Regions from separate parts of the Rahnella sp. PD4 genome, predicted to be linked through region 2. Evidence: predicted binding sites of a transcription regulator. Region 2 holds the regulator's gene; each other region holds the start of a gene.
The links. Region 2 encodes CRP, which controls carbon source genes, mostly activating them, when cyclic AMP is high. Its sites were predicted from a motif close to ATGTGANNNNNNTCACAT; they were not measured.
Positions count from the first base shown of each region.

Region 1: the regulator CRP is predicted to act here: its motif matches at 1,324-1,341, upstream of ACOZIO_RS20205 (2-hydroxycarboxylate transporter family protein).
Region 3: the regulator CRP is predicted to act here: its motif matches at 4,048-4,065, upstream of idnO (gluconate 5-dehydrogenase).
Region 4: the regulator CRP is predicted to act here: its motif matches at 3,862-3,879, upstream of aaeR (HTH-type transcriptional activator AaeR).

Region 1 covers NZ_JBLZQF010000009.1:152,177-157,464, reverse strand. Annotated here, with positions in the region: gene ACOZIO_RS20210 (ATP-binding protein) at 1-1,093, opposite strand, end outside; gene ACOZIO_RS20205 (2-hydroxycarboxylate transporter family protein) at 1,413-2,768, shown strand; gene ACOZIO_RS20200 (hypothetical protein) at 3,155-3,706, shown strand; gene mgrA (L-glyceraldehyde 3-phosphate reductase) at 3,807-4,850, opposite strand; gene nrdF (class 1b ribonucleoside-diphosphate reductase subunit beta) at 5,070-5,288, opposite strand, start outside.
Region 2 covers NZ_JBLZQF010000005.1:13,480-18,767, reverse strand. Annotated here, with positions in the region: gene ACOZIO_RS14140 (YccS/YhfK family putative transporter) at 1-1,738, opposite strand, end outside; gene crp (cAMP-activated global transcriptional regulator CRP) at 1,800-2,432, opposite strand; gene ACOZIO_RS14130 (OsmC family protein) at 2,795-3,202, shown strand; gene ACOZIO_RS14125 (phosphoribulokinase) at 3,206-4,075, opposite strand; gene ACOZIO_RS14120 (YheU family protein) at 4,227-4,472, opposite strand; gene ACOZIO_RS14115 (hydrolase) at 4,469-5,288, opposite strand, start outside.
Region 3 covers NZ_JBLZQF010000002.1:468,297-473,584, reverse strand. Annotated here, with positions in the region: gene ACOZIO_RS06840 (Bcr/CflA family multidrug efflux MFS transporter) at 1-1,141, shown strand, start outside; gene ACOZIO_RS06835 (MFS transporter) at 1,314-2,666, opposite strand; gene ACOZIO_RS06830 (LacI family DNA-binding transcriptional regulator) at 2,993-3,976, opposite strand; gene idnO (gluconate 5-dehydrogenase) at 4,182-4,946, shown strand; gene ACOZIO_RS06820 (SDR family oxidoreductase) at 4,958-5,288, shown strand, end outside.
Region 4 covers NZ_JBLZQF010000007.1:126,936-132,223, forward strand. Annotated here, with positions in the region: gene ACOZIO_RS17760 (maltose acetyltransferase domain-containing protein) at 1-431, shown strand, start outside; gene aaeB (p-hydroxybenzoic acid efflux pump subunit AaeB) at 507-2,465, opposite strand; gene aaeA (p-hydroxybenzoic acid efflux pump subunit AaeA) at 2,476-3,411, opposite strand; gene aaeX (p-hydroxybenzoic acid efflux pump operon protein AaeX) at 3,419-3,622, opposite strand; gene aaeR (HTH-type transcriptional activator AaeR) at 3,897-4,835, shown strand; gene tldD (metalloprotease TldD) at 4,882-5,288, opposite strand, start outside.

The sequences.
Region 1 (5,288 bases), on a different contig from region 2:
GCATGGCGTCATCGTAACGCTGCATTTGCAACAAACCTGCCAGCGTGGCGGTCCAGTTGAGCTGTTCATGGCGCATGATGCGCAGATTATCAGCATAGCGTTTCACCTGACTCAACTGGCTGCTCAGCGTATTAATGTCATTTTTATCGCGGAAACTGAATACCCAGCCACTTTCTGCACCGGGTTCCAGTTCGATTGGCACGCGGTTGACGATCACCTGGCGCTGATTAAGTACCGTAATCTGATCATGTTGACTGTTATTTCCACTGACGCCGCTTTGCGTGAAGAATGCGGGAGGCGTCTGAAGCACCTCCGCCAGGGGTTTACCCAGCAGTTCGTTTTCGGGCCGGCGGATATCGAGCAATTCACGCGCAGCCCGGTTAATGGAAATCAGCTGCTTTTCAGCGTTAACCGCAAATACGCCTTCATACATGGCTTCCAGTAAAGCTTTTTGCTGGCGAACCAGCAGGGCGATATCTTTGGGTTCCAGCCAGAACATCTGTCTTTTAACGTTGCGGGTAAACATCCAGGAAAAGATAAACAACAATAATAAAAGCAGCAAACCGTATAAACCGGCCTGCGCCAGACGGCGGCCATTAATATTGTCGATATATGAGGTGAGATAACCGACCGAAACAATCCCGATCACCTGGTTATTCGCATCCAGAATCGGGGCTTTGCTGCGTAATGAAACGCCAATGCCGCCCTGACGCACAGAAATAATGGTTTTACCGGCCAGTACACCGGCGTTATCACCGCCAATCATCGGCAGGTCTACGCGATCCGGCGATTCGGAATGATAAAGATGCAGCTCGCGGGTGTCGCCGATGACGATATAACTGGCGTCACTTTTATCGCGTAATGGCTGGATAAGCTGTGCGATGCCGGAAATATCCCGCGCCTTAACTTTCTGCGCCAGCCCTGGCATCAGCGCAATCTCGCTGGCCTGAACCCGGGCACGCTGACCGAGATCATGATGCAACTGGCGGTCGATAATATGAAATAAAATCGCCCCCAGCAGTGCCAGCAACACGCAGGAAAATACCACCAGAGATAAAAAGAGTTTTACCTGAAAAGGTAATCTGAATTTCATACGACCTGCTGCAAGGCGAACTTAAAACATACATTGAATAAGCCTATCACGGCAAAATGTGAGCCGTAATCGCAGAGAAGCAGAGTTGTGAACAGGAGATTAAAATGGCGATGATTTCACACAGTAATGACAGGGTTAAGGGTGGGTTTTACTACTAATCTTATAATCCTTATAAAGCAAGGTGCATTAACACCATAAACACCATAACAACCTTTATCCCTGCGATTTTAATTTGAACAACCTCACATCCGGCTGACCGGTCGTTTTCATATGCTCAGACCATCAATAAGAAAAGACTTCCGAAGAAAGAGGCAATGTCATGAGCACAACCGACGATTCCTACATCGCTGTCAAAGAAACGAAAACCTCCGGCCTTTCAGCCAGACAAAAATGGTGGCACATTCTTGATAACTACAAAATAGGCATCATCCCGCTGCCATTTTTTCTGCTGGCGGGCGTACTGATCCTGCTTGACTGCCTGAACGGCAAGTTGCCGAGCGACATCGTGGTGATGGTCGCCACGCTGGCCTTCTTCGGCTTTGCCTGCGGTGAGTTCGGTAAACGCTTACCTGTGGTAGGGAAACTGGGGGCCGCGGCGATTTGTGCCACGTTTATTCCTTCGGCGATGGTGCATTATGGTCTGCTGCCGGATGTTGTTGTTGACTCCACGGTCAAATTTTATAAATCCACCAATATTCTCTACCTCTATATTTGCTGCATTATTGTCGGCAGCATCATGAGCATGAATCGTCAGGTGTTGATTCAGGGCTTTATGCGTATTTTTGTGCCGATGCTGTGCGGCGAAGTTGTCGGGATGATCGCCGGTATGGCGATGGGCACGGTTTTAGGTTTACCGCCGGTGCAAACCTTCTTTTTCCTGATCCTGCCAATCATGGCCGGTGGTGTAGGAGAAGGCGCAATCCCGCTGTCGATGGGTTACGCGACCATCCTGCATATGGAGCAAGGTGTGGCGCTTGGGCGCATTCTGCCGATTGTTATGCTTGGCGGTCTGACGGCCATTGTGCTGGCGGGTGTGCTGAATCAGCTGGGGAAACGTTATCCACATCTGACGGGTGAAGGCCAGCTGATGCCGTCGGGCAACGGCAAGATGGGCAGCGGTACTGAGGAATTTAACGGTAACCCGGGCGTCAATGCGCTGGCCTGTGGCGCACTGCTGGCGATCCTGTTGTACATGGTCGGAATGCTGGGCCAGAAATGGATTGGCCTGCCGGCGCCCGTGGGCATGTTGTTTGCGGCGGTGCTGGTGAAACTGGCTAACGGCGTTTCGCCGACTATTCAGCACGGTTCAATGACGGTGTATAAATTCTTCCGTACGGCGGTAACTTATCCGGTGTTATTCGCGGTAGGGGTGGCCATTACGCCTTGGCAGGAGCTGATCAACGCTTTCACTATTCAGAACCTGCTGGTGATTGTGACCACCGTAATGGCGCTGGTCGGCACCGGCTTTTATGTGGGTAAGAAAATCGGCATGCATCCTATCGATGTGGCGATCGTCTCCTGCTGTCAGAGCGGGCAGGGCGGCACCGGTGACGTGGCAATTCTGACATCCGGTAACCGCATGACGCTGATGCCCTTCGCGCAAATTGCTACCCGCATAGGCGGCGCAATTAACGTATCTGTCGGATTATTCGTGCTGGCGAAATTCTTCGCATAACATCTTCCCCCCTTCAGCCGAAGGGGGACACAGAGAACGCCCCTGCGTCTGTTTTTAGACACATTGCGGGGGTATTTTTCCGATGAAATAATCCTCCGCATGTCCCGTATTAACGCGCTTATTCAGCCTTAATGCTTCTTATTCCCTTTTAATTGAGTGCCGATGCCTTCTCCTTTCCTATACAAAAGGGATTTTCCTACCCGGGGAAGAATAAGCACTTCCAAAATGCTGATCGATATAAGAAGATTTTATTAATCTTATGAATTTTCAGGATTAAGCTTTCGATTAACGAATGCTTTAGAATTCATTAATTAGAATTGTTCGATTAATTATGGATAATAATTTTTCATTTCTTATTTAATATAGCAATTCAAATTAGGATTTTTATGAATTCAGTCATTAATCGTCGTTTCAGCAAAGCGCTTGCTTTAGCCATTCTTGCAGGAAGCTTGCTTTCCGGGTGTGATTCACAAACTGGTGGGGAAAAGGAAGTGAAATTCGTAAACATTCAACAAGTGGTCGATGAATCTGGTCTTGCTACCCAACAAAAAACCCATCTCGAAGCGGTTTACAAGAGCCTTCAGGGCACGGCTAAACAAGCGGAAGAACTTTATAAAACCATGACACCGGAAAAAGCAGCCCAGGTTCGTCAGGCTGATGCTAAAGCTCTGGATGCCCAATGGCAGGTACAGCTGCAAGCGGCGCGTCAGGTTGTTGCAGATCAGGTTAAAAAGTCGGCTGAACAATACCGTGTTGCCCATAAGATCGATGTTATCTTCCCTGTCCAAACGACGGTAAGTTATTCGAAAGATCTGGATATCAGTAAAGAGTTAGCGGCTCAGTTGAAAAATGAAAAAGTGACTTTTGCCGAAATGCCTAAACTGATGCCGAAAGTGGCACCGCAGCCGACGGTTAAAACACCGGAAGCCAAAAAATAATCTCATTGTTATTCGTTAACCCGTATTCATTTAAAACCCCCCGGCATCTGAATTAACACTTTAATTTTAGTGTTAATTCAGAATGCTGATCTTTATAACACTACTTATCTGACGAAGCCTGCCAAAGATTCAGCTCACCATCCGCCACATGCTTATCGATCGTCGCCAGTTCTTGAGCGGTGAAGCGCAGATTGTTCAGCGCTTGCACATTTTCATCCAGTTGCTCCGGGCGGCTGGCACCAATCAGCACCGACGTTACCCGATCATCTTTCAGCAACCAGCTCAGCGCCATTTGTGCCATGGTCTGTCCGCGCTGTTGCGCCATGTCATTGAGCAACCGCAGACTGTTCAGGTTCTCTTCTGACAGCATGTTGGCATTCAGACCGCGTACTTTATTGCCTTCCACCTGCATGCGTGAACCGTCCGGAATACCCTGAAGATATTTACCGGTCAGCAGCCCCTGCGCCAGCGGGGTAAACGCGATACAGCCTGTGCCATTTTGCTCCAGCGTATTCAGTAACCCGCTCTTGTCTACCCAGCGGTTTAGCAGATTGTAGGACGGCTGATGGATAAGCAGCGGCACTTTCAGCTCGCGTAACAGTTCCGCCATTTTCTGCGTACGTTCCGGCGAATATGAAGAAATCCCGACGTACAGCGCCTTACCGCTTTGCACCGCATAAGCCAGCGCCGCGGCAGTTTCTTCCATCGGTGTTGCTTCATCCACACGGTGCGAATAGAAGATATCAACGTAATCCAGCCCCATACGTTGCAGGCTCTGATCCAGACTGGCGAGCAGATATTTGCGCGAGCCGCCGGAACCGTACGGCCCCGGCCACATGTCGTAACCTGCTTTGGTGGAGATGATCAGTTCATCGCGATACGGCGCGAAATCCTGTTTCAGCAAGCGGCCAAAGTTTTCTTCCGCCGAGCCCGGTGGCGGGCCGTAGTTATTCGCCAGATCAAAATGGGTAATGCCTAAATCGAAGGCTTTTTGCAGCAAGGCCCGCTGGGATTCCAGCGGGCTGACATGGCCAAAGCTGTGCCACAGGCCAAGAGAAAGAGCGGGGAGTTTTAAACCGCTCTGGCCGCAGCGACGGAATTGCATGGTTTCATAGCGGGAAGGGGAAGCCGTATAAGGCGTCATGATGTTTCCTTTTTCTGATCGCGTAGGGTTTTGAAACACTGTTTCTATACTAGCGCGGGGAAAAATAACGGCAACATCAGAAAGTGGGTTTTAGCGCCCTCCCCTGTGAAGGGGAGGGCCGTACAAATGGCCACTGAGTCGCTGACCCACACCCCATCCCAACCTTCCCCTCGTGAGAGGGGAAGGAGCACAAGCAAACCTTGCTCTTCTCGAGGAGAATCAGAAATCCCAGTCCTCGTCTTCGGTGTTGACGGCTTTGCCGATCACATACGACGATCCGGAGCCTGAGAAGAAGTCATGGTTTTCGTCGGCGTTTGGCGATAAGGCGGAGAGGATCGCCGGATTGACGTCGGCCATGCTGGCAGGGAACAGGGCTTCGTAGCCGAGATTCATCAGCGCTTTGTTGGCGTTGTAGTGCAAAAATTTCTTCACGTCTTC
Region 2 (5,288 bases):
GCATGTCTGCCAGATAATGCGAGTTAAAGCCGGGCTCCTGCATCGCCTGGTTTAAAGAAGTGAACAGCTTATTGTGCGCCTGATTGACCCGCATACGGGTATACGCCAGTTTTGCGGTGTCGGGGTTTTCCTCAAGCAGCAGACGGATAGCGTCCTGATACGTTTCCAGCGCCTGATGCGCGTTCTGGCGCAGCAAACCGCTTTGCCATTGCGGCCATAGCCAGAGGGTGCCACCGAAGGCCAGCGCACAGCCGAGCAGCGTATCGACCAGTCTTGGTATCAGAAAATGCACACCGTTCATCGCCAGTAGTTGCAGGGTATACACTGCCGTCACCGTCATGCCGACCATCGCCAGCCCGTAATTTTTGCGTAAAACCGTATAGGACAACAAGGTGATCAGCAGCATGCACAGCAGCGTGGTGCTTTCCGGTAGCGCCAGTTTTAACAATCCTGAAGCAATCAGCAAACCGGCCAGCGTACCGAGCGCACGGTGCTGGATCCTGACCCGCGTGGCGTTATAGCCGTTCTGGCTGACCAGCATGATAGTCAGCAAAATCCAGTACGGTTTGGGCAAATTGAAGAACAGCCCCAGGCTGCTGCCAATCGCTAAAATAATGCCCAGACGCGCGGCATTACGCAGGGCCACGGATTTGAAAGAAAGATAGCTTTTTAGCGCAGTCCAGGAGGGCAGCCGTGGCTGGGTGCTCATCAGATCGCGCCGGTATAACGGGCGCTGGGTCCGCAGCAGGCGCGCAATGCGGCTGAAATGGTAATAACAAAACTGGCCAACCGGATTGTCCGGATTACGCGCGGCGATTTTCTCCAGCGCAGCCAGCTCATTGGCCATGGTAAAGCGCTCAGATAAACGGTGATAAAGAATATCGCCGGCAATCACCCGAAGACGGGTGGAAATCACCTGCGCATTGCGGCGGATTACCGCTTCTGCATGGCTTTCCTCAACCAGTTTCTGTACTTCCTCCGGCTGATGCAGGCTGACGGTAATGTGCTCCTGCAAATCGAGAGCAACCTGAAAAAGCTGAAACAGTCGCTTATGGTGATGATGATGTCCGTGTTGTGGCAGCATGTGTAATTGCTGATAAAGCAGGGCAATCAGATCGATAACCTGCTGCTGACGGGTAAGTAATGGCGGCAACGCCGTCTCGGGATCGGTATGTTGCGTCAGCAGACTGTACTTGGCCTCGAAATAATCCGCGAGTTGCAGATAAAGCTGGCTGAGCGTTTCGCGCATAGGCTGTTCTTGCGAAATACGAAACCACACCCAGTTAAACACCCCGTACCAGGCTGTGCCTGCTGCGAACAGCACCGGTGCCTGCCACATCGGGCGCACGCCGACCATACTCAGTGTGAAAATAGTGGCTACCAGCGCGCCGGGTAACAGGCGCGCATGTAACGGGCTGATTTCACCGGTAACGCCGAGCAATAACGCCAGCGATAGCATGATCAGCGGCAGCGGAACGTGCCAGTTTTCCAGCATCAGTTGCAGCAGAATACTGCTCACGGCAAACAGTGAACCGCCGACGATCAGACGTTTGAAAAAGCGTTTGTGCGGGGTATCCAGACCGGCGATGTTACAGCAGGCCGGGCAGAGGGAAAACAGCAGACCCATTTGCAAGTTGCCAAACAGCCAGCAAATGCCAACAGGCAGGCACAACACCAGCGTCTGGCGCAGCGCGTAATTCACTTCAGGATGGTAAAACAGTTTTCGCCATAACGTCATGGGTAAAGCTTAGCCCATAAAAAAGGCGCGACAGTATTCTGCCGCGCCAATTTTCGAGGGATTAACGTGTGCCGTAAACGACAATCGTTTTCCCGTGTGCGGAGATCAGGCTCTGATCTTCCAGCATTTTGAGGATTCGTCCGACTGTTTCACGTGAACAACCGACGATTTGGCCAATTTCCTGACGGGTAATCTTGATTTGCATCCCGTCCGGATGGGTCATTGCATCAGGCTGTTTAGCCAGGTTGAGCAACGTTTGAGCGATACGACCGGTTACGTCGAGGAAGGCAAGGTTGCCGACTTTCTCTGACGTCACTTGCAGACGGTTGGCCATCTGCGCGGAGAGACGCATCAGAATATCCGGGTTAACCTGAATCAGCTGGCGGAACTTTTTATACGAAATTTCAGCCACTTCACAGGCAGTTTTAGCACGTACCCAGGCACTACGTTCCTGACCTTCTTCGAAGAGTCCCAGCTCACCGATGAAGTCACCTTGGTTAAGGTAGGACAGTATCATTTCCTTGCCTTCTTCATCTTTAATCAGGACAGCAACTGACCCTTTCACGATGTAGTAAAGCGTTTCGGCTTTTTCACCCTGGTGAATCAGCGTACTTTTAGAAGGATACTTATGTATATGACAGTGAGACAGGAACCATTCAAGAGTCGGGTCTGTTTGTGGCTTGCCGAGAACCATTAGCTATTATCCTCTGTTGTTATCGCTGCCCAAAATCACAGGGCTCAGAGTTCCCTGTATGGCACTTCAAATCCAAAGCGCCCTTTCAGCATATAACTCCCCAGAAATGCTGCAAGCGGATGTCGGAGTGCAACAGCCTGTTTATTGCTGTTAACACCGTGGGTTCTGTTCTTAAACCGCAAAAACCGTCACCGCAATTTACTGGAAAGTATGTTTCGGCTTTGTTTGTAGCACAGGTTTGAGATGCTGTCTTCTGTTGTCTCGCTTCAGCATGATGGCGATCGGGTTACGTTGCCAGATTTTGGTCTAAAGGGTACTCTGAGAGCAGATTTCTAAAAGTTTATTCACCGGGAGAATAGTTCATGCACGCACGTGTCAAATGGGTTGAAGGGCTGACCTTTTTAGGTGAGTCAGCGTCGGGTCATCAGATTTCAATGGATGGTAACGCGGGCGATAAAGCCCCAAGCCCGATGGAAATGTTACTGATGTCCGCAGGCGGCTGCAGTGCAATTGACGTGGTATCTATTTTACAGAAAGGCCGTAATGACGTGCGTGATTGTGAAGTGAAGCTGACTTCACAACGCCGCGAAGAAGCGCCGCGTCTGTTCACGCATATCAATCTGCATTTTATCGTCACCGGTAAGGATCTGACCGATAAGATTGTTGAACGTGCGGTCAGCCTTTCTGCCGAAAAATACTGTTCAGTGTCTCTGATGTTGGGTAAAGCGGCCACCATCACCCACAGCTTTGAAGTGATTGCAGCGGAATAAAGTTTACTCGATTTTCTTACCTTCCATCAGGCGCTGCACCAGTGGCGCCATGATCAGCTCCATTGCCAGCCCCATTTTCCCACCTGGTACCACCAGCGTTTTGATGTGCGAGATAAATGACCCCTGCAACATTGCCAGCAGATAGGGGAAATCGATGTCGTCCAGTCCCTGGAAATGGATCACCACAAAGCTTTCATCCAGTGACGGAATGGCTTTTGCTGCGAACGGGTTTGAGGTGTCGATAGTCGGCACACGCTGGAAGTTGATGTGGGTGCGGGAAAACTGCGGCGTAATGTAGCTGATATAATCATCCATCGAACGCACGACGGAATCCATCACTGCTTCACGTGAATGGCCACGCTCCCCGGTATCGCGCACCAGTTTCTGGATCCACTCCAGGTTAACGATAGGCACAACGCCGACCAGCAAATCGACCTGGGCGGCGACATCAATTTTGTCTGTCACTACACCGCCGTGCAGGCCTTCATAGAATAAGATATCCGTTGGTTCCGGCAACGCCTGCCATGGCGTAAACGTGCCCGGCACCTGATTATAGGGAACCGCTTCGTCATAAGTATGCAAATACTTACGTGAACGGCCGGTGCCGGTTTTGCCATATTCGATAAAGCTTTTTTCCAGCAAACCAAAGTCATTGGCTTCCGGCCCGAAATAACTGATGTGGCGCCCGAGATCGCGTGCCTTACGGATCGCCGCATCCATTTCAGGACGGGTGAAATGGTGAAAACTGTCGCCTTCCAGCTCCGCAGCGCGTAAGCCAAGCTGTTGAAATATTTTACGAAACGCCACGCTGGTGGTCGTGGTGCCTGCACCGCTCGAACCGGTAACGGCAATAACAGGATGTTTGGCTGACATAAATGCTTTTCTCCAGAAAGGGGATACAGGCTGGCGTGACGCGGTCTTTTCTGTGGTTGAAAATGTAGTGCCGTGCTGCGCATAATTAAGCCTATTGTTACCATATTTATTCGCGAAGTGACAGGTTGTCACAACCTGCTTTCGAGCGGCTCTACCCGTCCTGCGGCACTTCTTCCTGCCCGGCGCGGAACTGACCGCGTGGCATAATATTCAGCGTTTCATGCAACTCTGACCATACCAGCACAATATCACCGCTTTTCAGCTGACGTTTCACGTCATCGACTTTTTGTTCCAGCGATCTTTCCTGCTCGCCGTAATCGGTGCCTTCGCGCAATACGAAGGATTCCACCACGCTGGTGAGCAGTTCAGGATCCAGTTCCTGCCAGGGAATAATCACTCTGTTTTTTCCTTAGTCTTATTTTCTAAATAGGGGGCGATCCAGGCCGGAATGCGTTGTTCCAGCCACATTTGGGGGTTACGTAAGCTGCCGGACACAAAGCCGACATGTCCGCCATGTTCCGTTAACTGATATTCCACGCAATCCGGTAAATCTTCTGCTTTCGGGATGACGTCGGGTGTCATAAACGGATCGTCTTTGGCGTGGATAATCAGCAGGGGGGTTCTGACCTGTGCCAGTAACGGCAGACCGCTGCACCGGCGGTAATAATCCAGCGCGTCGGTAAATCCGTGCGCTTTTGAGGTAATAGCATCGTCAAATTCACGAAGACGACGCATGGCTTTCAGTTGCGCCAGCGTGACGGGCAATGTCCCAGGGTATTTTGCCAGCTTACGCGAGGCATTGCCTTTGAGCTGACCGAGCAGATAGTGCTGATAAATCCGTGATGAACCGCGTTCCAGCCGGTAAGCGCAAGGTTCCAGCATCAGCGGTGCGGAGACCACCACGGCGGCGCTCAACGTACAATTTTCGCCTTCCTGCCCGAGATAACACGTCAACATATTGCCGCCGAGTGACACACCTACCGCGCCGGTCGGGACTTCGCCATAGGTCTCATTGAGCCAGTGAATGAAAAAGCGGGCATCTTCGGTTTCACCGGAATGATAAATACGCAGCAGCTTATTAGGTTCACCGCCGCATCCGCGGAAATGCATGACCACACCAAGCCAGCCTTTGTCTTTCCACGCCTGCAATAAGCCGTGCGCATACGGGCTGTAAAAGCTGCCTTCCAGGCCGTGAAACAGGATCATGCGAGGT
Region 3 (5,288 bases), on a different contig from region 2:
GATGCTGATGCCTCTGGCTATCGATATGTATCTGCCAAGTATGCCCGTGATCGCTCAGGAATATGGCGTGCCGGCGGGCAGTGTGCAAATGACGCTCAGTGCTTACGTGCTGGGTTTTGCGATAGGGCAGCTGTTTTATGGCCCGATGGCGGACAGCCTTGGGCGTAAGCCGGTTATCTTCTGGGGCGTGATGATTTTTGCCGTCGCGGCCGGTGCCTGTGCGCTGGCGCAATCCGTTGAGCAACTGGTCTGGATGCGTTTCCTGCACGGTCTGGCAGCCGCTGCCGCGAGTGTGGTCATCAACGCGCTGATGCGCGATATGTTCACAAAAGATGAATTCTCGCGAATGATGTCTTTTGTGGTACTGGTGATGACGGTAGCGCCGCTGCTGGCGCCAATGCTCGGTGGTTTGCTGATGGCTATTTTCAGCTGGCATGCCATTTTCTGGGCGATGGCGATTGCCGCGCTTATCGCCGCAACGCTGGTGGGCGTGTATATCAAAGAGACGCTGCCCAAAGAACGGCGGCAAAAATTCCACCTGCGCACCAGCGTCGGCAATTTTGCTTCCCTGTTCCGACACAAACGTGTGCTCAGTTATATGCTGGCGAGTGGTTTCTCATTTGCCGGAATGTTCTCTTTCCTCAGCGCCGGTCCGTTTGTCTACATCGAGCTCAATGGCGTTTCGCCGCAAAGTTTCGGCTTTTACTTTGCGCTGAACATCGTCGCTCTGGTGATTCTGACACTCATCAACAGCCGTAACGTACGCCGTACGGGTGCGGTAAAAATGTTCCGCTTCGGATTGTTTGTGCAACTGACGATGGGGATGTGGCTGGTGATCGTCTGTACCTTCGGATTGCCGTTCTGGGCGATGGTGATTGGTGTGGCGGGATACGTTGGTGTGATTGCGATGGTCACGTCTAACGCGATGGCGGTCATTATGGATGACTTCCCGCACATGGCGGGTACAGCCGCTTCTCTGGCCGGCACGATTCGTTTCGGCACCGGTGCGGCGATAGGTTCTGTGCTGTCACTGTTTACCGCGAAAAGCGCCTGGCCGATGGTTGGGTCGATGGCGTTCTGCATACTTGCCGCCACCTTGTTGTATCTCTATGCCAGCCGTCCGGTGAAAGTGGCTGCATAACGCCCTCCCCTGCGAAGGGGAGGACCGGGGTGGAGTGTCAAGGTCAAAACCGAAAAGGAAAAGTGTGGTTTGACAAGGTGTTAGCTCTTAAAACCCCCTCCCAACATCCCCCTTCGCAGGGGGAGGAGCAAAACCAAAACGGTCTTCTCTGCTTCATGTGGGAGCTTGAGCATTAAACCATTTCCGCTTTCACTCCCTGAACCCGTCGCGCCGCTTTAGCGCGGGCGTATTCGTCTGCCATGGCTTTGGCTTTTGCCCCCGGCACGAGCGCCATATCGCACTCTTTTGGCAGCAACGTCGTGACCGCTGCGGCAATCAGCAAGGATGCCACCAGCGCGTAGATCGCGGTGCTCTGGCCGTACAGGCTGACCAGCACGCCGACCAGATACGGACCGCAGAATCCGCCCAGATTCCCCAGACCATTTATCACACCACGCGCACTGCCTGCGACTTCCGGCGTGGTGACTTTGCCCGGAATCGTCCAGAAGGCGCTGGTTGCGGCTTGCAGGAAGAAACCGGCACCGACCAGGAAACCATATGCCGCCATGATGTTATGGCCGAATGCGACAGATGCCGCCAGACAGGCTGCGAAACCACACAGCGGCAGGGCAATGAACATACGGCGCTTACCGGTTTTATCCGACAGCACGGACATCGCCAGGATCCCCAGCATAGTGCCCACGTAAGGGATAATCGCCAGCATACCCACTGAACTCATATCTCCGCCGGTCAGGTTTTTCAGAATGGTGGGCAGCCACAGGGTATAGCCGTAAATCCCGGTCTGATAGAAAAAATTAATAATGATCAGTTTGACGATAGACCGGTTGCGGAACACTTCTTTCAGCGGGGCGTTATTCACCGGTGCCAGGGCTCTCAGGGCTTCGCGTTCTCGGTTCAGCTCGGTAATCAGATAGTCGCGTTCACGCTCAGACAGCCATTTTGCTTCTTCAGGCCGATCGCTGATGGTAAACCACCAGAACAGCATCACGACAAACGATAATGCCCCTTCAATGATGAATAACCAGCGCCAGTCGAGCGTATCCAGAATAAAACCCGACAGCGGCGCGGTGATCATTCCGCCGAGCGGGGCGAACATCAGCACATAAGCATTGGCGCGGCCACGTTCTTTATCGGGGAACCAGTTACTGACCATCGTCAGCACAACCGGCAGCATCCCGCCTTCTGCCACACCCAGCGCAAAGCGCAGGAACAGCAGCTGATACTGATTCGTAATCACACCGGTCAGAATCGAAATAATTGCCCAGGCAACCAGAGAGCAGGCGATAAATTTTCGTCCGCTGCCATGTACTGCCAGACTGCCGCCCGGAACCTGCAGGAATAAATACCCGATAAAGAAAATACCGGCGGCCAGACCGGCCATTGAAGCGGTAATTCCTAATTCGGCATCCATGCCGCCAGGCATAGCAAAACTAATATTGACCCTGTCCATGAAGGAAATAATGCAAGCAATAAGAATTGGCGTTATTACGCGCAGCCAGCGTGCCTTAGGAATCTTATTATCCATTCTGTGCTCCTCGGTGATGCTCGTCATACTTCAGGCTACAGATGCGTTGTCCGCACCCGCTAACGCCGGTCACTGACTTGTTTCAGTTCCCGGGGATTAACGCTCTTGCCGCCTTCCTGTAATCTGAATTATTTAGAGCATGTTCAATGCGACGTTTTATTAAATATCTCGTCTTTCGGCGATGACTTAATAAAAGCATTTTGAGGAAAGTATTTCGTGACAGACGTCACGTTGAATTATGTTAAGAAAAGGTGTTACCACTTACGTGATCCTGCACCGGAGTTTGTGTGCAGGTCCGCAGGGGGGAAATAGAGGGAAAAGGAGAGTTAAATGGTGCCGCCGAGGGAGATCCGGTAATGCAAATCCACGCGTTCGATCGTGGGCAGGTTTCTGATTTTTTTAAGCAATATCTCCGCCACCACTTTCCCCATTTCAAAGCGCGGAGTGATAACGCTGGCTAATAATGGTGTGGTTGCCAGACCGATATCCAGCCCGTGAAAACCGGAAATTGCCATATCCTGCGGGACGCGGATCCGCAGTTTGATACATTCCTGTAACACGCCGACGGCAATATCGTCATTGGTACACAAAATCGCGTTGGTCTGCGGATATAACTGACGCGCCATGGCCAGCATGCCCGCACCGATAGATACCGACGACACTTTATTCGGCGTGATATGCACCGGCGTCAGTCCGCGTTCATTCATGGCGCGGCTGTAACCCTGATAACGCTTCTGGTCACGGGCGTCAGACATCGAACCGAAATACACCACATGTTCTTTGCCGCTGGCGAGCAAGGTATTCGCCATATCATAACCCGCCTGCTGATTATCAAAACCGACGGCGATGCGCCCGTGCGGGTCGTCGAGATCCATCACCTGGGCCACAGGAATTTCTGCCGCATTCAGGTACTTATCGGCTTTCAGCGTATGCACGGAATCAGTGAGGATCAATCCGGCCAGCTGATAACCGAGCAGATTGATGATGTGTTCTTCCTCGCGTTCTTTGCTGTAATCGTAATTGACTACCAGCGTCTGAAAGCCCTGCGCGGAAGTGACCGACTCAATGCCCGCCAGTAAGTCCGAGAAAATCTGGTTGTTAAACGACGGCACTAAAATGCCGATACGCGGCGCTCTGGCCGGTCCGCGGGCTTCTTCCAGCGGATATCCCACCTCTTCCATGACCTTCGTGATGCGATCACGGGTTTCAGGAGACACCTTTTCCGGCGTGCGCAGAAAACGGCTCACCGTCATCTTCGTGACATCCGCCAGTTGGGCGATGTCCTGTAATGTCACGCGCTGGTTTCTCATGCGGAAAGTTCCTGGTTGGGCCTGCAAATAGTCCTGATTATTGAAACAGAAAGTGCCGGAGATTGTTACCAAAATGATGATGATCACACCGGGAGTAACAGGGTTTTTTAACATTCCGGCAGGTGATCTGCATCACAGTTTAGCGCAGAGTAAACCGGTGTAGTGAAGCTAACTTTTTAAATCAGCATTCAATAAGGCCAACGTCATGACAAATCTCTTCTCACTGGATAATAAAAAGATTCTGATTACCGGCTCGACGCGCGGTCTGGGTTTCCTGCTGGCGAAAGGGCTGGCGCAGCACGGTGCAGAAATTATCATCAACGGCACCCAACAGGAATCAACGCAGAAGGCCGCTGAAGCCCTGCGGGCAGAGGGCTTTATTGCCCATGCGGTGTCGTTTGATGTCACCTGCAGTCAGGCGGTGAATCAGGCGATTGAGCATATCGAAAGCACCATCGGGCCCATTGATGTACTGATAAATAACGCCGGGATCCAGCGCCGCCATAAATTCACCGAGTTTCCGGAAAAAGACTGGGACGATGTCATTGCCGTGAATCAGAAATCCGTATTTCTGGTGTCGCAGGCGGTGGCGCGTTACATGATCCCGCGCGGGCACGGCAAAATCATTAATATCGGTTCGATGCAAAGCGAACTGGGGCGTGACACCATTACACCTTATGCGGCATCGAAAGGCGCGGTAAAAATGCTGACCCGGGGCATGTGCGTTGAGCTGGCGCGCTACAATATTCAGGTGAACGGAATCGCGCCGGGTTATTTCAAAACCGACATGACACAGGCGCTGGTAGACAACAAAGAATTCTCAGAATGGCTGTGCAAACGCACACCGGCCGCACGTTGGGGCAATCCGGAAGAGCTGGTCGGCGGTGCAGTCTATCTGTCATCCAAAGCCTCTGATTTTGTCAACGGACATCTGCTGTTTATTGATGGCGGTATGCTGGCCGCTGTGTAGAAGGAGCTGAAATGAGCACTGAAGACACCAAAATTGCATTAGTGACAGGCGGCGGGAGCGGCATCGGGTTAAGTGCTGCAAAAGCGCTGGAAGCTATCGGATTTAAAGTGATACTGGCCGGGCGTAATCAGGCAAAACTGGAGCAGGCTGTGTCGTTGTTTGCGCCGGGACAGGCGGTAGCCCGTGAGCTGGATGTGACCCGTCCGCAATCGGTCGCCGCACTGTTTGAAGATATTCAGGAAACCTTCGGACGACTGGATTTGTTATTCAATAATGCCGGTAATAACGTGAAGGATGTACCCATTGACGAACTGCCGGTAGAAGACTGGCTGTCGGTGATCA
Region 4 (5,288 bases), on a different contig from region 2:
GCATTATGGGCAGTCTGGGCAAATCCTGCTGGATAGAGCCGCCCTTGCATGTCGCGTATGGCTCGCATATTCATATCGGCAATCACTTTTACGCCAACTTCAATCTCACGGTGGTGGATGACGCCACGGTGACGATTGGCGATAACGTGATGATCGCGCCAAATGTGACCCTCGCCACGGCAGGTCATCCTATCGACCCTGAAATCCGCATCACCGGACAGCAATTCTCCCTGCCCATCATCATCGAAGATAACGTCTGGCTGGGCACTGGCGTGATGGTGAATCCGGGTGTGACCATTGGTCGGAACAGCGTGATTGGCGCGGGCAGCGTGGTCACGAAGTCCATTCCAGCCGATGTGGTTGCAGCAGGTGTGCCGTGCCGGGTGATACGCCCGATCACCGCAGCAGATCGCGAAACGTTTTTAAGATAATGAGGCCCGAAAGTAGAAAAGGCCGGTGCATTCATTTATGCACCGGCCTTTTATTTTCACTGTCCTGGTGAGTTATCAGGCCAGGAAAGCATGCTGATAACGTTGCAGCATGTCAGTGAGACGCCTTACCGGCTCGGTCACTTTCAGCGGTGCGTCGTACTCGACCAGCTTTTCCTGATACTCACCCAGCTCTTTCAGTAACCGCTGGTAATAATAGGTGCGCTTGCCTTCACCTGATGCAGAGACCACGTGATCGGCCGTATTACGGATTTTTTTGTGGAACGCAGACAGTTCGTCATTCACCGGCACTTCTGCCAGTTTCATGCGCTGGTGCGCGATAATCAGCATCAGCGCCAGACGGTATTTGTCGATATCGTTCGGGAACATCACCAGCAACTGATTAAGCTGGTGATAAAGCGCAGGAAGGTGGTTTTCACGACGCCGGTACGCTTTGGTGGTCAGCGCCGACACTGCGCTGCTCATGAAACGGTTAAGCAGCGTACGGCCGGTTTTCTCACGGGATTTATCCCGCACAATCAGTAACACCGCCATCGCGATCACCGTACCTATCGCCTGCCCCATCGCGTTATCCAGAAACGACGTGACGTTAAATACCATCGGATTGCTGAGCACCAGAATATTAATGGTACCCGCCAGCAATCCGAGCATACCGAGACGACGCTTGGTCACTTCGATACCGATAAAGAAAGTGAAGATCCCCAGCATCAGACACAGCAGGAACAGACTCTGCTGCGTCGCGGGCATAATCAGCATAAACATCATCGAACCGACCGGGATCGCCAGCAACATGCCGATGATGAAATCCATAGCCATGCCTTTCGGATTTGGCGTACGCATCGCCAGCGAGGTCACCACAGCAATGATAATCACGCAGCCGCTGGCCGATGTCCAGCCGGTCCACAGCCACATCAGGCAGCCGATAGCTGTTGCAGTGAAGGTTCGCAGGCCGTTGACCAGCGCATGGTGACGTTCTGCCGAAACAGGCCGCACCACCACTTCGCCGTCAAGCACACCGTTTTCTGTGGCGCTGATACTGCTGTTGGTCTGGATGCCTTTCATCAGCAACAGCGCACGGGTGCCGGCACCGGTCCAGGCGCTGACCGTCATGAGCACGTTATCACTGTGCATGCCGGTAATTATCTGGCGCAACTGCTTCAGCCTGCGGTGTACATCCGCCACGTTTTCAGCGGGTTCAGCAAACAACGCCTTCAGTTCAGGCGAAATCCGATCCGGTGAGTTTTGTAAAATCAGATAGGTTTCACAAGCCTGCGTGATCATGCTCAGGGAGGTGCTGTGCAGCGCTTTCAGGCGACGATTGCATCGCTGCCAGCGCGAAGATTCCATCATCAGGCTGCCACGCATACCGTTCAGCGCAGTCGTGCTTTTTACCAGATTATTCCAGGACTTATCGATATCTTCCTTCGTCCCGCTGTTCACGCAAATCCGCATCAGCGCAAACTGATCCAACATCAGCTGGCTGACGGCACGGTCGATATCTTTTTTAATAGAACGGGGAGAGAACAGCAGGTCAGCGACGATGGCGCAACAAATCCCGATCACGATTTCACTGCAACGCTCAACCGCAAACTGCGGCGTTTGCAGGGGTGAACTGGCGGACGTCACCACAATAATCAGCGCGGTATACCCGGCCAGCCCCAGCGCATACGAGTTCTCAATACGCACCAGCGATGACCACCAGGTGCACACGCCCGCCCAGATGCAGCACAGCAACAGCATAACAACCGGCGCGCGGGCGGTGGCAATCACGATCACCAGCGCCGCGATACAGCCGATAAAAGTGCCGATAACACGCAGAAAACCACGATGACGAATAGCACCGGCAAAGGGTTCTCCCCCCGCGGCCAGCGCAGGGCCGGATGTCACTATGGCGGCGGTCATGGCCGACCAGCGCGGGGTTTCGAGTTGCAGATAAAAGCCGAGAACCAGTGCGCCCAGGATCGCGAACGTCAGCTTGCAGGCAAAACGCACACGCGGGATAAGTACGCTATTCATCTTTCCGGCCTTAACCAAACTCTCTCAGACGATGCAGGAGGCGAAGGAACGGGGATCCTTCATCTTGTTTACGGTCATGGCTGCCGGTAATCACCACCGTCGCCGTGGTACCTGCCGGATAAGGATGTTGCTGATCTTCGGCATCAAGCAGGATTTTCACCGGCACACGCTGCGCCAGGCGCACCCATTCGAGGTTGCTGTCGATAGTCGCCAGACCGTTGGTCGCCGCAGAAGAAGAACTGTTTGTCACCGCGGCCGCTACGCTGTCGACTGTACCGTGCATGATGCGGTTGCTGCCGAGCGGCGTGATTTCCGCACGGTCACCTTTTTTCAGCCCGGACAGTTTGGTTTCTTCAAGATAGGCAAGAATATAGAAGGAATTTTTCTTCACCAGCGCCACGGCAGTCGAGCCACGGTTGATGTAGTTACCCGGATGGACGGTCAGGTTAGTGACCCAGCCGTCGGCAGGTGCCACCACCACCGTACGTTCCAGATCCAGCACCGCCAGATCCCGTGCAGCCTGCGCTTTCGCCATCTGATGTTGAGCGGTTTGCAACACGTTATTTGCCTGATCGATTTCTTCCTGCGACATGGCCTGAACGCCCAGTTTCACACGGCGTCCGGCTTCGCGCTTTTTCTCAGAAACCAGCGCCTGGTAATACGCGACGTCAGCGCTCGCTTCGTCCAGCGCCTGCTGGTAGCGCGGCTGGTCGATTTTGAACAGCACCTGGCCTTTCTTCACCAGTTGGTTATCAACCACCGGCACATCGGTAATCAGACCGGTGACATCGGGCGCGATAGACACCACGTCAGCGGTAAATTTGGCATCACGGGTCCATGGAGATTCTGTATAGAACGCCCAGGCTTTGAAGATTGCGATGACAGCCAGCACGACAAGAATCAACGTTATTGTGTAACGTATTATTTTTATGGAGAAATTTTTCACAACGCCCTCAGACGAACATGCAGGAGATCAGGTAGAAAAGACAGCAGTACAAAGCTGTGTTGAACAACGCCGGGTGCCAGACAAAGTCGTAAATTCCGGTGGGTTGCAATACACGCCGCAGCAGAAAAAATACCACCAGCGCCAACAGTATTTCAAAAAACACCGGAGGAAACGACAATCCGAAAATCACCATTACCGGAAGCAAACTCATCAAAAATTCCTTACATTATTACGACGGACAAACGCATAACGTCCCGCGCACGCATTATTTATTATTTTAGGCAACGGCACGCGACCCCGATGAAAAATAATTCAACGGGAGCAGAGCAATGAAGCTGCAAAGTTGCCAGGGAAGTGTGCGAAGGTAAGCATGATGTCAGGAAAACTGAAACCTGAGCTTTATCGCCCGGAAGGGTATATTAGCGTGCTTATTATCAACTAATCAACGTTCTGTGATCTAAATCACTTTTAAGCCAGAGTTAACAATGGACCGATTAAAACGCATGTCGATCTTTGCTCAGGTAGTGGAAAGCGGCTCCTTTACTGCGGCCGCACGACGCCTCGACATGAGCGTTTCCGCCATCAGTCAGACGATCTCAAAGCTGGAAAATGATTTACAAATCAAACTGCTAAACCGCAGCACCCGCAGTCTTGGCCTGACGGAAGCCGGTAAGCTTTACTATCAGGGTTGCCGGAAAATGTTGCACGATGTGCGCGAAGTACATGAACAATTGTATGCCTTCAACAACACCCCGACCGGCACATTACGCATCGGCAGCTCATCGACAATGGCACAAAATGTTCTTGCTGCGATGACCGCCGAAATGCTCACTGAATACCCCGGCCTGACGGTGAATCTGGTGACCGGCATTCCGGCACCGGATCTTATCGCCGACGGGCTGGACATGGTCATCCGCGTGGGTGCGTTGCAAGACTCCAGTCTGTTCTGCACCCGCCTGGGCTCAATGCCGATGGTGGTATGCGCGGCACACAGTTATCTGGCGCAGCACGGGACGCCGGAGAAACCGGCAGATATGGTGAATTTCTCATGGCTGGAGTACAGCGTCCGCCCGGACAGCGAATTTGAACTGATCGCCCCCGAAGGTATTTCGACCCGCATTACTCCGCAGGGCCGCTTCGTCACCAACGATTCGCAGACCATGATCCGCTGGCTGAAAGCCGGTGTCGGTATCGCGTATGTGCCGCTGATGTGGGTCATTGAAGAGATCAATGCCGGTGAAGTGGAAATTCTGTTCAGGAGCTATCAGTCTGATCCGCGGCCGGTTTACGCGCTGTATACCCAAAAGGACAAACTGCCGCTGAAGGTCCAGGTCTGTATTGATTATCTGACGGATTATTTCAAACGGGTGAGCAAGGTGTATCAGGGATACCGGCAGGGGATAAAAGTCACACAGTGGAATTAAACCTCCCCGTGTGAAAGGGGAGGGATAACACCGAAATAATCTTCTACTACGCAGTGCCGCCGACGGTCAGATTATCCAGCTTCAGGGTGGGCTGACCGACCCCGACCGGCAGGCTCTGACCTTCTTTACCGCACACGCCAACCCCTTTATCGATCGCCAGATCGTTGCCGACCATGGAAATCTGTTGCATTGCTTCAATGCCCGAGCCGATCAGCGTCGCGCCTTTCACCGGTTTGGTGATGCGGCCTTTTTCGATCAGATACGCTTCGGACGTCGAGAACACGAATTTACCCGAGGTGATATCCACCTGCCCCCCGCCGAAGTTGGGCGCATACAGGCCATATTCCACGCTACTGATGATATCTTCCGGCGTTGATTTCCCGGCCAGCATATAGGTATTGGTCATACGCGGCATCGGCAGATGTGCGTAGGATTCGCGACGGCCGTTACCGG